One region of the Nocardia sp. NPDC051787 genome, then DNA from elsewhere that is predicted to be linked to it. Evidence: riboswitches for the same ligand, from Rfam matches in the RefSeq annotation. Region 1 holds a riboswitch; each other region holds the start of a gene.
The links. A riboswitch is a leader RNA that binds a small molecule or an ion and turns the genes downstream of it on or off. The one in region 1 is predicted to bind S-adenosylmethionine.

Region 1 (3,456 bases):
ATCACCGCGTCGTAGAAGGCACGCAGGTCATCGAGGGTGATGTCGGTGCCGTAGTCGATATTGCCCAGCAGCCGCACCTGCGGCTTGTCCAGCACCTTGTGCAGGGCGGTGATGATGCCCTTGATCCGCGGGTGGTCGGGCGCGACGCCGTAGCGGATCAGCCCGAACGGCGCGGGCATGCGCTCGAACAGGTCGATACTCACATCGGCATCGGACTTCATCAACGCGTCGGCGGCGTAGATCCCGGCCGGTCCGGCGCCCACGATCGCGATGCGGAGCGGGCGGGTCTTCGCGGTGTGCGCGTCAAGCCCGGAGGAGGAAGCCTGCGTCACCACGGAGGGCTCGCGAACACCGCCATCCGATACTGCACTCTGTTCGGTCATCTCTTACGCGCACCCTTATGGTCGAAACAATTAATGACGTCTGGCTTAGCTTAGGCTAAGTTGACGCACCGGCTCGGTCGCACCCTTCCGGTGCGGACGCCGGCGTTGGCGTTGCCGGCTCGTGGCTGCACGGTGCTCCGTTCGCCGCGGCGATGAGCTGCCGATTCGCTATGACAGCAGGCTGCCGTCCCGCGATTCTATCGGGACCATCGATGCCGCCAGGATCCGGTGCGTGCAGTCGGTCGATGTCATCGAACATCTCGATCGGCGCGTACCCGCTCCCGCGCGACCTAAAGCGGCCCCTGCCCGCCGACGGACGCCGCCACCGCCCTGCCCCGGGGCCGGGGGCTGGATAACCACCCCGACCAGGGATCATCGAGCCATGACCGAGCAGCAGCCGACCGCAGGCGAGGACGACATCATCCGCGTCGATCAAACCGACAAGCGCTCCATGGTGCCGTTCATCGCGGCCGCAGTGGTCGCGGTGATCGTGCTCATCGCGATCGTGCTCGGCGGGGTGCTGTCGCCCGCTGAGAAAAATGTCACAGATGCCGACCGCATCTCCGCGGCCATCCGCAACTTCGTCGAGGGCGCCAACCGCACCGGCACCGTGCCGGCGCCCGGCACCGGATGCGCGGGCTTCGACGCCGCCCGCTCACCGCTGGCCGGGCAGTCCGGCGCCGGAAAGTCCGTCGAGCTCAGGAAAATCGACAACCCGATGGTGGACGGCGACAAAGGCAAGGCGACCGTGACCACGAAGGCGGACGGCACGGAGACGACCACGACGTGGAATCTCAGCAGATCCGGCGACAAGTGGCTGGTCTGCGCCTGAGCGTTCCCGCAGTGTGAACGGCCGTTTGACACGGTGACCCGGGTCGGTGCAATCTCAGTCGAAGGTCATGAGAACCAGTGTCAAGCCCCGGCATTACTGGTCGGCAACCCTCCTCCGCGGTGGGGTGCTCCGGGTGACGACCTGGCCGCGCTCCGGTCCTGGGCGCGGCAAGTGCGGATTCGCAGGAGGAGTAGATGAGTTACGCCGGTGACATCACCCCGCAGCAGGCATGGGAACTGCTGCGCGACAACCCCGAAGCAGTCCTCGTGGACGTGCGGACGGAAGCCGAATGGAAGTTCGTCGGCGTACCCGACACGAGCTCGATCGATCGGCCGACCGCGCTGATCGAGTGGGTCGACTCCACCGGCGCGCGCAACGAGATGTTCGTCGAGCAGTTGCGGCAGGCGCTCGCCGACCACGACCCCGAAGCACCGGTGGTGTTCTTGTGTCGCTCCGGCCAGCGTTCGGTCGGCGCTGCGATCGCCGCCACATCGGCGGGTTACCGCACCTCCTACAACGTGCTCGAAGGCTTCGAAGGTCCGCTCGATGAGTTCAGGCACCGCGGCGGCTCCGGCTGGCGTGCCCTCGGGCTGCCCTGGCGACAGTCATGACCAGGGCGTCTGGCGTGTCCTCGGGGCTCTACCGATGGGCGGCAGTCCTGAGCGGGGGTCTGGCGGGCCCTCGGAACTTTGCCGATAGGCGGCAGCCGTGATCACCGGCGGCGCGTTCGACAAGCCGCTGCCCGAGGGCGTCGGCCCCGCGACGCTCGGTGTCCGGGGCGGACTGCGGCGCTCCGGTTTCGAGGAAACCGCCGAGGCGCTGTACCTGACTTCCGGCTTCGTCTACGAGAGCGCGGAAGCCGCCGAGACCGCGTTCACCGGCGAGGTGGAGCATTTCGTCTACTCCCGCTACGGCAACCCGACGGTCGCCATGTTCGAGGAGCGGATGCGGCTGATCGACGGCGCCGAAGCGTGCTTCGCCACCGCGAGCGGAATGTCGGCCGTGTTCACCGCGCTGGGAGCGCTGCTCGGCGCCGGTGACCGGCTGGTCGCCGCGCGCAGTCTGTTCGGCTCCTGCTTCGTGGTGTGCAACGAGATCCTGCCGCGCTGGGGCGTGGAGACCGTATTCGTGGACGGCGAAGATCTCGACCAGTGGGAACGGGCGCTGTCGGTGCCGACCACGGCGGTGTTCTTCGAGACGCCCGCCAATCCGATGCAGACGCTGGTGGACGTGCGCCGGGTGACCGAGCTGGCCCATGCCGCCGGTGCGAAAGTGGTGCTGGACAACGTCTTCGCGACACCCCTGCTGCAACGCGGCTTCGAGCTCGGCGCCGACGTGGTGGTCTACTCCGGCACCAAGCACATCGACGGGCAGGGCCGGGTGCTCGGCGGCGCGATTCTCGGCGCGAAGGACTACATCGACGGCCCGGTGAAAACGCTGATGCGCCACACCGGTCCGGCGCTGAGCCCGTTCAACGCGTGGACCTTGCTCAAGGGGCTGGAGACGATGCCGCTGCGGGTGCGCCATTCGGCCGAGTCCGCACTCCGGATCGCCCGCTTCCTGGAGGGCAACAAGGCGGTCAGCTGGGTGAAATACCCTTTCCTGGAGTCGCATCCGCAGTACGCGCTGGCCACCGGTCAGATGAGCGCGGGCGGCACCGTGGTCACCTTCGAGCTGAACGCCCCCGAGAACGAGGCGAAGAAGCGCGCTTTCGAGGTGCTGAACCGGTTGCGCGTCATCGACATCTCCAACAACCTCGGCGACGCCAAGACCCTGATCACCCACCCCGCCACCACTACCCACCGCGCCATGGGCCCCGAAGGCCGCGCCACCATCGGCCTGTCCGACGGTGTCGTCCGCGTCTCGGTGGGCCTCGAAGACGTGGAAGACCTCCTGGACGACCTGGACCAAGCCCTCTCCTGACCGGCCGGCGAGCCGGTACAGGAGAGGGGCGACAGGTTACGTCGCGAGGCATCGATGTCTCAGAGGAAGTCGGCGAGAACTTTGTTGAAGTCCTCGGGTTCCTCGGAAAACGGCACATGTCCGCTGCCCTCGAAACGCACCACCTTCGCGTTCGGGACCTGCGCGGCGATCCATGCATCGAGCGGACCGGGGAAGATCTTGCTCTGCGCTCCGTAGATCAGCAGCGTCGGCACGGTGACCTGAGGCAGGACCGGCCGGAAGTCGGCGAAGGCCATGTCGTACCAGATGGCGCATGCCGCCGAGGTCGGCATCTTCGTG
Region 2 (3,456 bases), on a different contig from region 1:
GCGATCCCAGCCGACCGAGGGCAGCGGCGCGTACTTCTCCGCGTCCTTGACCGGGTCGAGATAGCGCGCCAGGCCGACACCACCGATCACCAATTCGCCGGATTCGCCCTCGGCCACCGGATTTCCCGCCTGGTCCACCACGACGAGATCCCAGCCGTTGAGCGGAAGCCCGATGCGAATCGGCCACTGGCCGTTCAGCCGTGCGGCGCAGGCGACGACCGTGGCCTCGGTGGGCCCGTAGGTGTTCCATACCTCGCGAGTCGAATCACCATCTCCGGCAAGGCGTTCGGCGAGCTCGGGTGGGACGGCCTCGCCGCCGAAGATCAACAGGCGCACCGCCTCCAGCGCCTCGACCGGCCAGGTCGCCGCCAGGGTCGGCACCGTCGAGACGATGCTGATCTCCCGCCGCACCAGCCAGGGTCCCAGGTCGGCGCCGGTGCGCACCAGGTCACGCGGGGCGGGCACCAGGCAGGCGCCGTTGCGCCAGGCCAGCCACATCTCCTCGCAGGAGGCGTCGAAGGCGACCGAGAGACCGGCGAGAACCCGGTCACCGGGGCCGATCGGGGCATCGGGGAGGAACAGGTCGGCTTCGGCGTCGACGAACGCGGCGGCGCTGCGGTGGGTGACGGCAACGCCTTTCGGGGTTCCGGTCGACCCGGAGGTGAAGATGATCCAGGCGTCGTCGTCGGGGCTGGGAAGCGCCGACCAGGTGCGCGCGCCCTCGTGCTGCTCCGCGGCCCGGATACCGGCGGCCGTCGTCTCGATGCCGTCAGCGGTGACGATCGCGGTGACCTGGGCTTCGCCGAAGACGAGCTGGGCGCGATCGTCCGGGTCGTCGGCATCGACCGGCACGTAGGCGGCGCCACTGTAGAGGACCGCGAGGATGGTGACGTAGAGCCCGCGCGTGCCGGAGGGCATGCGCACGCCGACCCGGTCACCGGGACGCACGCCCGCCGTGGCGAGGCGCGCCATAGTCTTCTCGACCTCGACGACCAGTTCGAGATAGGACAGCACCACCTGGCCGTCATCGATGGCCGGCGCGTCGGGATGTGTGAGTGCCGTAGCGGTCAGGATGTCGACCAGCGTCCTGGCCTGTGGCGCATGGTCGCCCCGCGACAACGGGCGCACCGGCGCGTCGACCTCCGTTCGGAGCATGGTGCTCAGCGAACCTCCCATCGACCTGCCTCATACTTTCCGTTGTCGCGCCATAGCTGGGTTACCAAAGGGCAAATGCCACGATTGGCCAGCTGTCCACGGTACTGGGTTTGTTTCCTCGGCGCCTGCCGCGCTGCTCGAACGGGGAATGCCCGTCTCGCTTCGCTCGAGAACCACGGCGGCCGGTGTGGCCGTGCCGGCGGTAACCGCGCTCAGGTTCGGCTGCTTGTTGGTAGCTGGAGAAGGAGTTGGTGTCGGAGCCAACTCTCTCGCTGAGAGATCGCGAATCGGGGGGCGACTGGCTGCGAACAGATAACGCTTGGTTTTGCTGCCGGAAAAAGTTCGGTCCGCTGTGGTTATCTGAGAGGCGAGCGCCGATTGTCCGGGTTCCGGGATGCTGCTGCGTGTTTGCTGCATTTGTTCAGTTGTGGCTTTGTCGTGGATGAGGTGCGGTGCCTGCTCCGAATCGGAAGCGGGAGGCGTGATGTATTCGGGGCAACTGCGATTCGGTGGATGTGAGTTCGATGACGAACGGCGCGCGCAGCACTTGGTCGGGGTGTTCGTAGGACTCGCGAGTGTGCTTGCGATGACTCGCGTCTGTGGTCATGTCCCGATCGGGATGTGTCGGCTCGGATTGGCATGCGGTTGACAGTGCCGGGCCGCTTCTGCCAATCTCGGGTCAGGTCACGAGTGCCAGCGCTAAGCCCCGGCTTGCTGGCCGGCAACCCTCCTCCGCGGTGGGGTGCTCCGGGTGACGACCCGGCCGACGCCCAACCGGGCGCGGCAAGCGCGGACTCGGCGGATCGTTCGATCGCGGGTCCCTTAGCCGACGGGATGCACGTGATGACTACTGCTGTCGACAGCACCTGTGCCGCACTCGCCCGGGTCTCCGGCGACGAACTGCTGGTGCCGCTCGTGCAGGGCGGAACGGCGACCTACGCCAACTTCGACTACGCGGCGAGCGCGCCGGCGTTGGTGGAGGTCACCGACCGCGTGCAGCGGCTGTTGCCGTTCTACGCCAGCGTGCACCGCGGCGCTGGGTACGCCTCGCGGATCTCCACCGAGTGCTACGAGGCCGCCCGCGGATCGGTGGCCGAGTTCCTGGACGCCCCCGACGATCAGGTGGTGGTGTTCACCCGCAATACCACCGACTCGCTGAACCTGCTCGCGTCCTGCGTGCCCGGCGACACGGTGGTGCTCGATATCGAGCACCATGCCAACTTCCTGCCGTGGACGAGGCACGGCCGCCGCGTCGTGCAGGCGGCCGACACCGTCGAGGAGACTGTCGGCAGGCTGGTCGCCGAGTTGTGCAGCAAGCCAGCCGCGTTGCTCGCGGTGACCGGCGCGTCGAACGTCACCGGCGAGGTGCTTCCGCTGGAGCGGCTGGCCACCATCGCGCACCAGTGCGGCGCCCGGATCCTGGTCGACGCCGCCCAGCTGGCGCCGCACCGCCGGATCAGCCTGCGCGACATCGGAATCGATTACCTGGCCTTCTCCGGCCACAAGCTGTACGCGCCCTTCGGTTCGGGTGTGCTGGTGGGCAAGCGCGATTGGCTCGACGCGGCGCAGCCCTATCTGGCCGGCGGCGGGGCGGTTCGTGAGGTGAGCACCACCGACGCCGAGTGGGCGCCCGCTCCGCAGCGGCACGAGGCCGGGTCGCCGAACGTGCTCGGCGCCGCCGCGCTGGCCGCCGCTTGTGACGCGCTCTGTGCCATCGATGCCGAAACCCTTGCCGCCCATGAAAAGCGGCTCGCCGACCGGCTCCGCGACGGCCTCGCCGCGATTCCGGGTGTGCGACTGCTGCGCATCTGGTCCGATAGCCCCGACTCGGTCGGTATCGTCGCCTTCGCGCTCGACGGATTCGCTCCCGGTCATGTCGCCGCCTACCTCTCCGCCGAACACGGCATCGGCGTGCGCGACGGACGTTTCTGCGCCCACCCGCTGCTCGCCCGCCTCGGCGTGGACGGGGCCCTGCGCGCCAGCATCGGCCTCGGTACCACCTCCACCGACGTGGACCGCCTGATCGATGCGGTGTCCACCCTCGTGACCACCGGCCCCACGTGGGATTACGCCGCCACGAATGGCCTGTGGAACCCCACCCCCGAAACCCGCCCCTTCACCTCCACGGCCCCCACCGGCGCGGCCCCCTGCCTGGTCGGCTGAAGACGCCGACCTAGCGGCGTTGCCGGATACTATCGGCGTATCCGGCAATCCGACCCCGAGGTGGACCTATGAGCACGCTGCCAGTCTGGGCCACCGACCCGGGCGCTCTCCTCATCACGGAGGAGGGCTACGACGCGC
Region 3 (3,456 bases), on a different contig from region 1:
TACGCCACGTCGGTGAACCGGGTGGTGGCCTGCGTGGTGAACGCGTAGACCCGCTTCGGGCGAAGCGCCTGCCACGCCGCCGCCAGATTCGCGTGCACCGTCACCGACGCCAGATCGTGGTAGTCCAACCCGGCCCTGCGCAACTTCGGTTCGGACAGATCGAACCCCAACGGCTCGATCAGATGCAGATGACACCCGGTCCCCGCGGCCAACCGGATCGCGTTGCCGGTATTCGGCGGAATGCACGGCTCGTGGAACATCAGATGGAACACACCGCCAGTCAATCAGCACCGCCCACCGCCCCGTCGCCGGGCTCCAGCGCGTGCGGGATCAGCGGCCTGATCGCTCGACGCAGCGCGTGTCTGCAAGAATCGGGGGCGTGACCGATGCCGACACGCCTACCGCTGACCTGCGGACCGGGCGCCGCAGTTTGGGTGCGGAGTTCTTGCGCTGCCATCTGCCGATGGTGGTCGTCATGCTGGTCATCGGGGTGGCGGTGGTGTTCGTCGCGTCCGATCGGTGGCGGCGCGGGGCCTTCTTCTTCGGTGGGGCGACGTTGCTGGCCGCGACGTTCCGGCTGTGCCTGCCGACCGCGCGGGTCGGTCTGCTCGCGGTCCGCAGCAAGCCTTTCGACGTGGGTGCCCTGACACTGCTCGGCTCGAGCATCGTATTCCTCGCGGCCACCATCAATCTCGGCTAGGAGTAGCAACTCCGGTCAGCGCGAAACCCTCTATGGCAGAAGCCTTTCAGCGTTCGGGGTGCACACCGGCCCGGGCGAGCCGCATGGTCTCGGTCAGCAGCTTCGACACCGCCGCCGCCTCGGTGAGGAACCCGTCGTGTCCGTCGCGCGAATGCACGACCTCCAAGCCGTCGCAGCCGGGCAGCAGATCGGCGAGCTCCTGTTGGGTCCGCAGCGGATACAGGCGGTCGGAGTCGACGCCGCCGACCACGCATGGCACCGGCGTCGCCGCGAGCACCGCCTCCACGCCGCCGCGGCCGCGGCCGACGTCGTGGCGGTTCATCGCCTCGGTCAGCAGCACGTAGGTCGCCGGGTCGAAGCGTTTGCACAGCTTCTCGGCTTGATGGTCCAGGTAGCTCTGCACCGCGTAGCGGCCGCCGTTCCACGGGTCCTCGTCGCCCTGCGGCTTGTTCTCGAACCGGTGGTCGAGCTCGAACTCGGTGCGGTAGGTCAGATGCGCGATGCGCCGGGCGACGGCCATGCCCGTCATCGGGGCGCGGCCGGTGTCGTGGTAGTCGCCGCCCTGCCAGTCGGGATCGGCCTTGATCGCCGCGATCTGCGTGATCTGAGTGCCGATCTGGTCGGCGGTGGCGCGGGCGCCCACGGCGAGCACCAGTGCGGCGGCGACGCGCTCCGGCGCGCCTACCATCCATTCCAGCACGCGCATGCCGCCCATCGACCCGCCGACAACGGCGGCGAGCCGGTCGATGCCGAGCAGATCCATCAGCGCCGCTTCCGCGGTCACCTGATCGCGGATAGAAATATCCGGAAACCGTGCGCCCCAAGGTTTTCCGTCCGGCGCCGAGCTGGACGGCCCGGTGCTGCCCTTACAGCCGCCGAGCACGTTCGTCGCGATCACGCACCATTCGTCGGTGTCCAGCGGCGCGCCCGGCCCGACCATGCCGTCCCACCAGCCGGGCAGCGGATGGATGGCGTCCGGCTTGCCGACGACGTGCGAGTCGCCGGTGAGCGCGTGTTCGACGAGCACGACATTGTCCAGATCCGGGGAAAGTTCACCCCAGCGCTGCACGGCGAGGCACACGTCCGGGATGACCGCGCCATTCTCCAACCGCACGTCCCCGATGGGGATGAAGCCCAGTTCCCCGTCCGGGGACGGCAGGGTGACAGTGGACGGGCGGACGCTCGATTCGGTATCCACGGTCACGTCGCAGCCGCCGCGAAACCGGCGCACAGATCGGCGCGCATGGCCTCGGCGCCCGCCGCGAGGGGGACCGATCGGGGAATGGTTCCGGAGGTCGGCTCCTCCGGCATGAGCTCGGGATGCGTCATCGACGCGGAGTGAATCACGAGAGAACGCACATCGCCGATGGTAGCTACACGTGCGGACCGGTCCGATCCGGCGGTGAACGGCCTACTCGCCGGCTGCGCTGCGCCCATGGACCAGGGCGCGGAGGACAGGCCCGCGATCATCGGTGCGCCGGTGCCGCCCTCGAAGCCCCCGTGGACCTGCGCGGCCGCGGGGGACCGCTGCGCCGGTGCGTTCTCGGCCACGGACGCGGTCGATTCACTCATGGTTTGCTCCAAAAGGGTGTTCGCCGGTACAGCAGGGGTTAACGGTGTGACCAACAACACATACCGGCGACCTCCTGATGCGCGCTTGCTCCCGGCTCTCGGGAGCCAGGTCATCACCCGGAGCACCCCACCGCTGCTGCAGGGTTGCCGACCAGCGAGCCGGGGCTTGGCGCTGGTGCTCATGACCTGCCGGGCATCATAACCGGCGTGCGGTCAGCCGTCGAAATCCCTCATCGAACTCACTGGTCGGCACCGTTCGGGGGTACGCAGCAGGTGCGCACGAACTCGTCGAAGGTCTCGGTGAACGCGGTACGTCCCGCCCGGGACGCGATCGCCACGTCCTCATGGTCGAACATGTCGCCGCTGCACTCCATGCCGACGGTGCCGATCAGCTGCCAGGCTCCCAGGATGAGCCGCACGGCGCGCGCGTCCGGCTCGGTGCCGAGGCGCTCGGCGAGCACGGCCGCTATCGCGGTGTTCTTCTCGTCGGCGTGCTCGAGACTGCGTGCGCTGACCGAGGGGCTGCTGCGCAGGATTCGCCGCATTTGCTGGTATCTCCGGAACGAGATCGGGGAGCTGCTGCCCGCGTCGGCGGCCTGGTCGACCACGCGCAGGAACGCTTCACGTAACGCCGCCAGTTCGTTGCCGGTGCGGGGAAGCTCGCGCAGCGTCTCGGCCACCGCGCTCCCGAAGTCCTGTACCGGGCCCAGGATGATGGCCTCTTTGCTGTCGAAATAGCGGTTGATGGTGCGCGGCGAGACGTCCGCGGCGTTGGCGATCTGCTCGACCGTGGTCGCGTCGAAGCCGTGCGCGTCGCACAGATCGAGCGCGACCTCGATGATGCGCAGCCTGGTCTGCTGCTTCTTGCGTTCGCGCAATCCGGGGGTTGCCGGTGGGCTGCCCTCCGCTGCGCTCGCGCCCATCGGCGCCGATGACTCGAGCATTCCCCCATGCTAACGCAAGCCGCCGTTTTCTTGTCTGAAACAGTCAAATGTCGTGATGCGACATTTTTCTCTTGACGACAAATGTCGCTCGATGACAGGATGATCCGGCACATCGAGGACGAGGAGATGACAGTGACGGAAACTGCGACGGCGGTGGACGCGCCAGGAAGAAAGGGCGGTTCAGCGCGCTGGCTCGCCTTGGCGGTAATCGCGTTGGCCCAGCTCATGGTGGTACTGGAC

Region 2: another riboswitch for S-adenosylmethionine. It lies ahead of AB0M45_RS24780 (aminotransferase class V-fold PLP-dependent enzyme); the one in region 1 lies ahead of AB0M45_RS01175 (rhodanese-like domain-containing protein).
Region 3: another riboswitch for S-adenosylmethionine. It lies ahead of AB0M45_RS09800 (O-acetyl-L-homoserine sulfhydrolase); the one in region 1 lies ahead of AB0M45_RS01175 (rhodanese-like domain-containing protein).

The regions. Positions count from the first base shown of each region.
Region 1 is NZ_JBFAYO010000001.1:256,237-259,692, reverse strand. It holds gene AB0M45_RS01185 (FAD-dependent oxidoreductase) at 1-383, opposite strand, end outside; gene AB0M45_RS01180 (hypothetical protein) at 766-1,215, shown strand; SAM riboswitch class IV at 1,279-1,395, shown strand; gene AB0M45_RS01175 (rhodanese-like domain-containing protein) at 1,410-1,826, shown strand; gene AB0M45_RS01170 (O-succinylhomoserine sulfhydrylase) at 1,924-3,138, shown strand; gene AB0M45_RS01165 (alpha/beta hydrolase) at 3,198-3,456, opposite strand, start outside.
Region 2 is NZ_JBFAYO010000026.1:40,891-44,346, forward strand. It holds gene AB0M45_RS24775 (Pls/PosA family non-ribosomal peptide synthetase) at 1-1,155, opposite strand, end outside; SAM riboswitch class IV at 1,838-1,951, shown strand; gene AB0M45_RS24780 (aminotransferase class V-fold PLP-dependent enzyme) at 1,999-3,318, shown strand; gene AB0M45_RS24785 (Uma2 family endonuclease) at 3,387-3,456, shown strand, end outside.
Region 3 is NZ_JBFAYO010000007.1:84,877-88,332, forward strand. It holds gene AB0M45_RS09785 (tRNA (cytidine(34)-2'-O)-methyltransferase) at 1-272, opposite strand, end outside; gene AB0M45_RS09790 (DUF3017 domain-containing protein) at 464-700, shown strand; gene AB0M45_RS09795 (homoserine O-acetyltransferase) at 747-1,904, opposite strand; partial or broken gene AB0M45_RS09800 (O-acetyl-L-homoserine sulfhydrolase) at 1,901-2,083, opposite strand; SAM riboswitch class IV at 2,349-2,459, opposite strand; gene AB0M45_RS09805 (TetR family transcriptional regulator) at 2,512-3,216, opposite strand; gene AB0M45_RS09810 (MFS transporter) at 3,343-3,456, shown strand, end outside.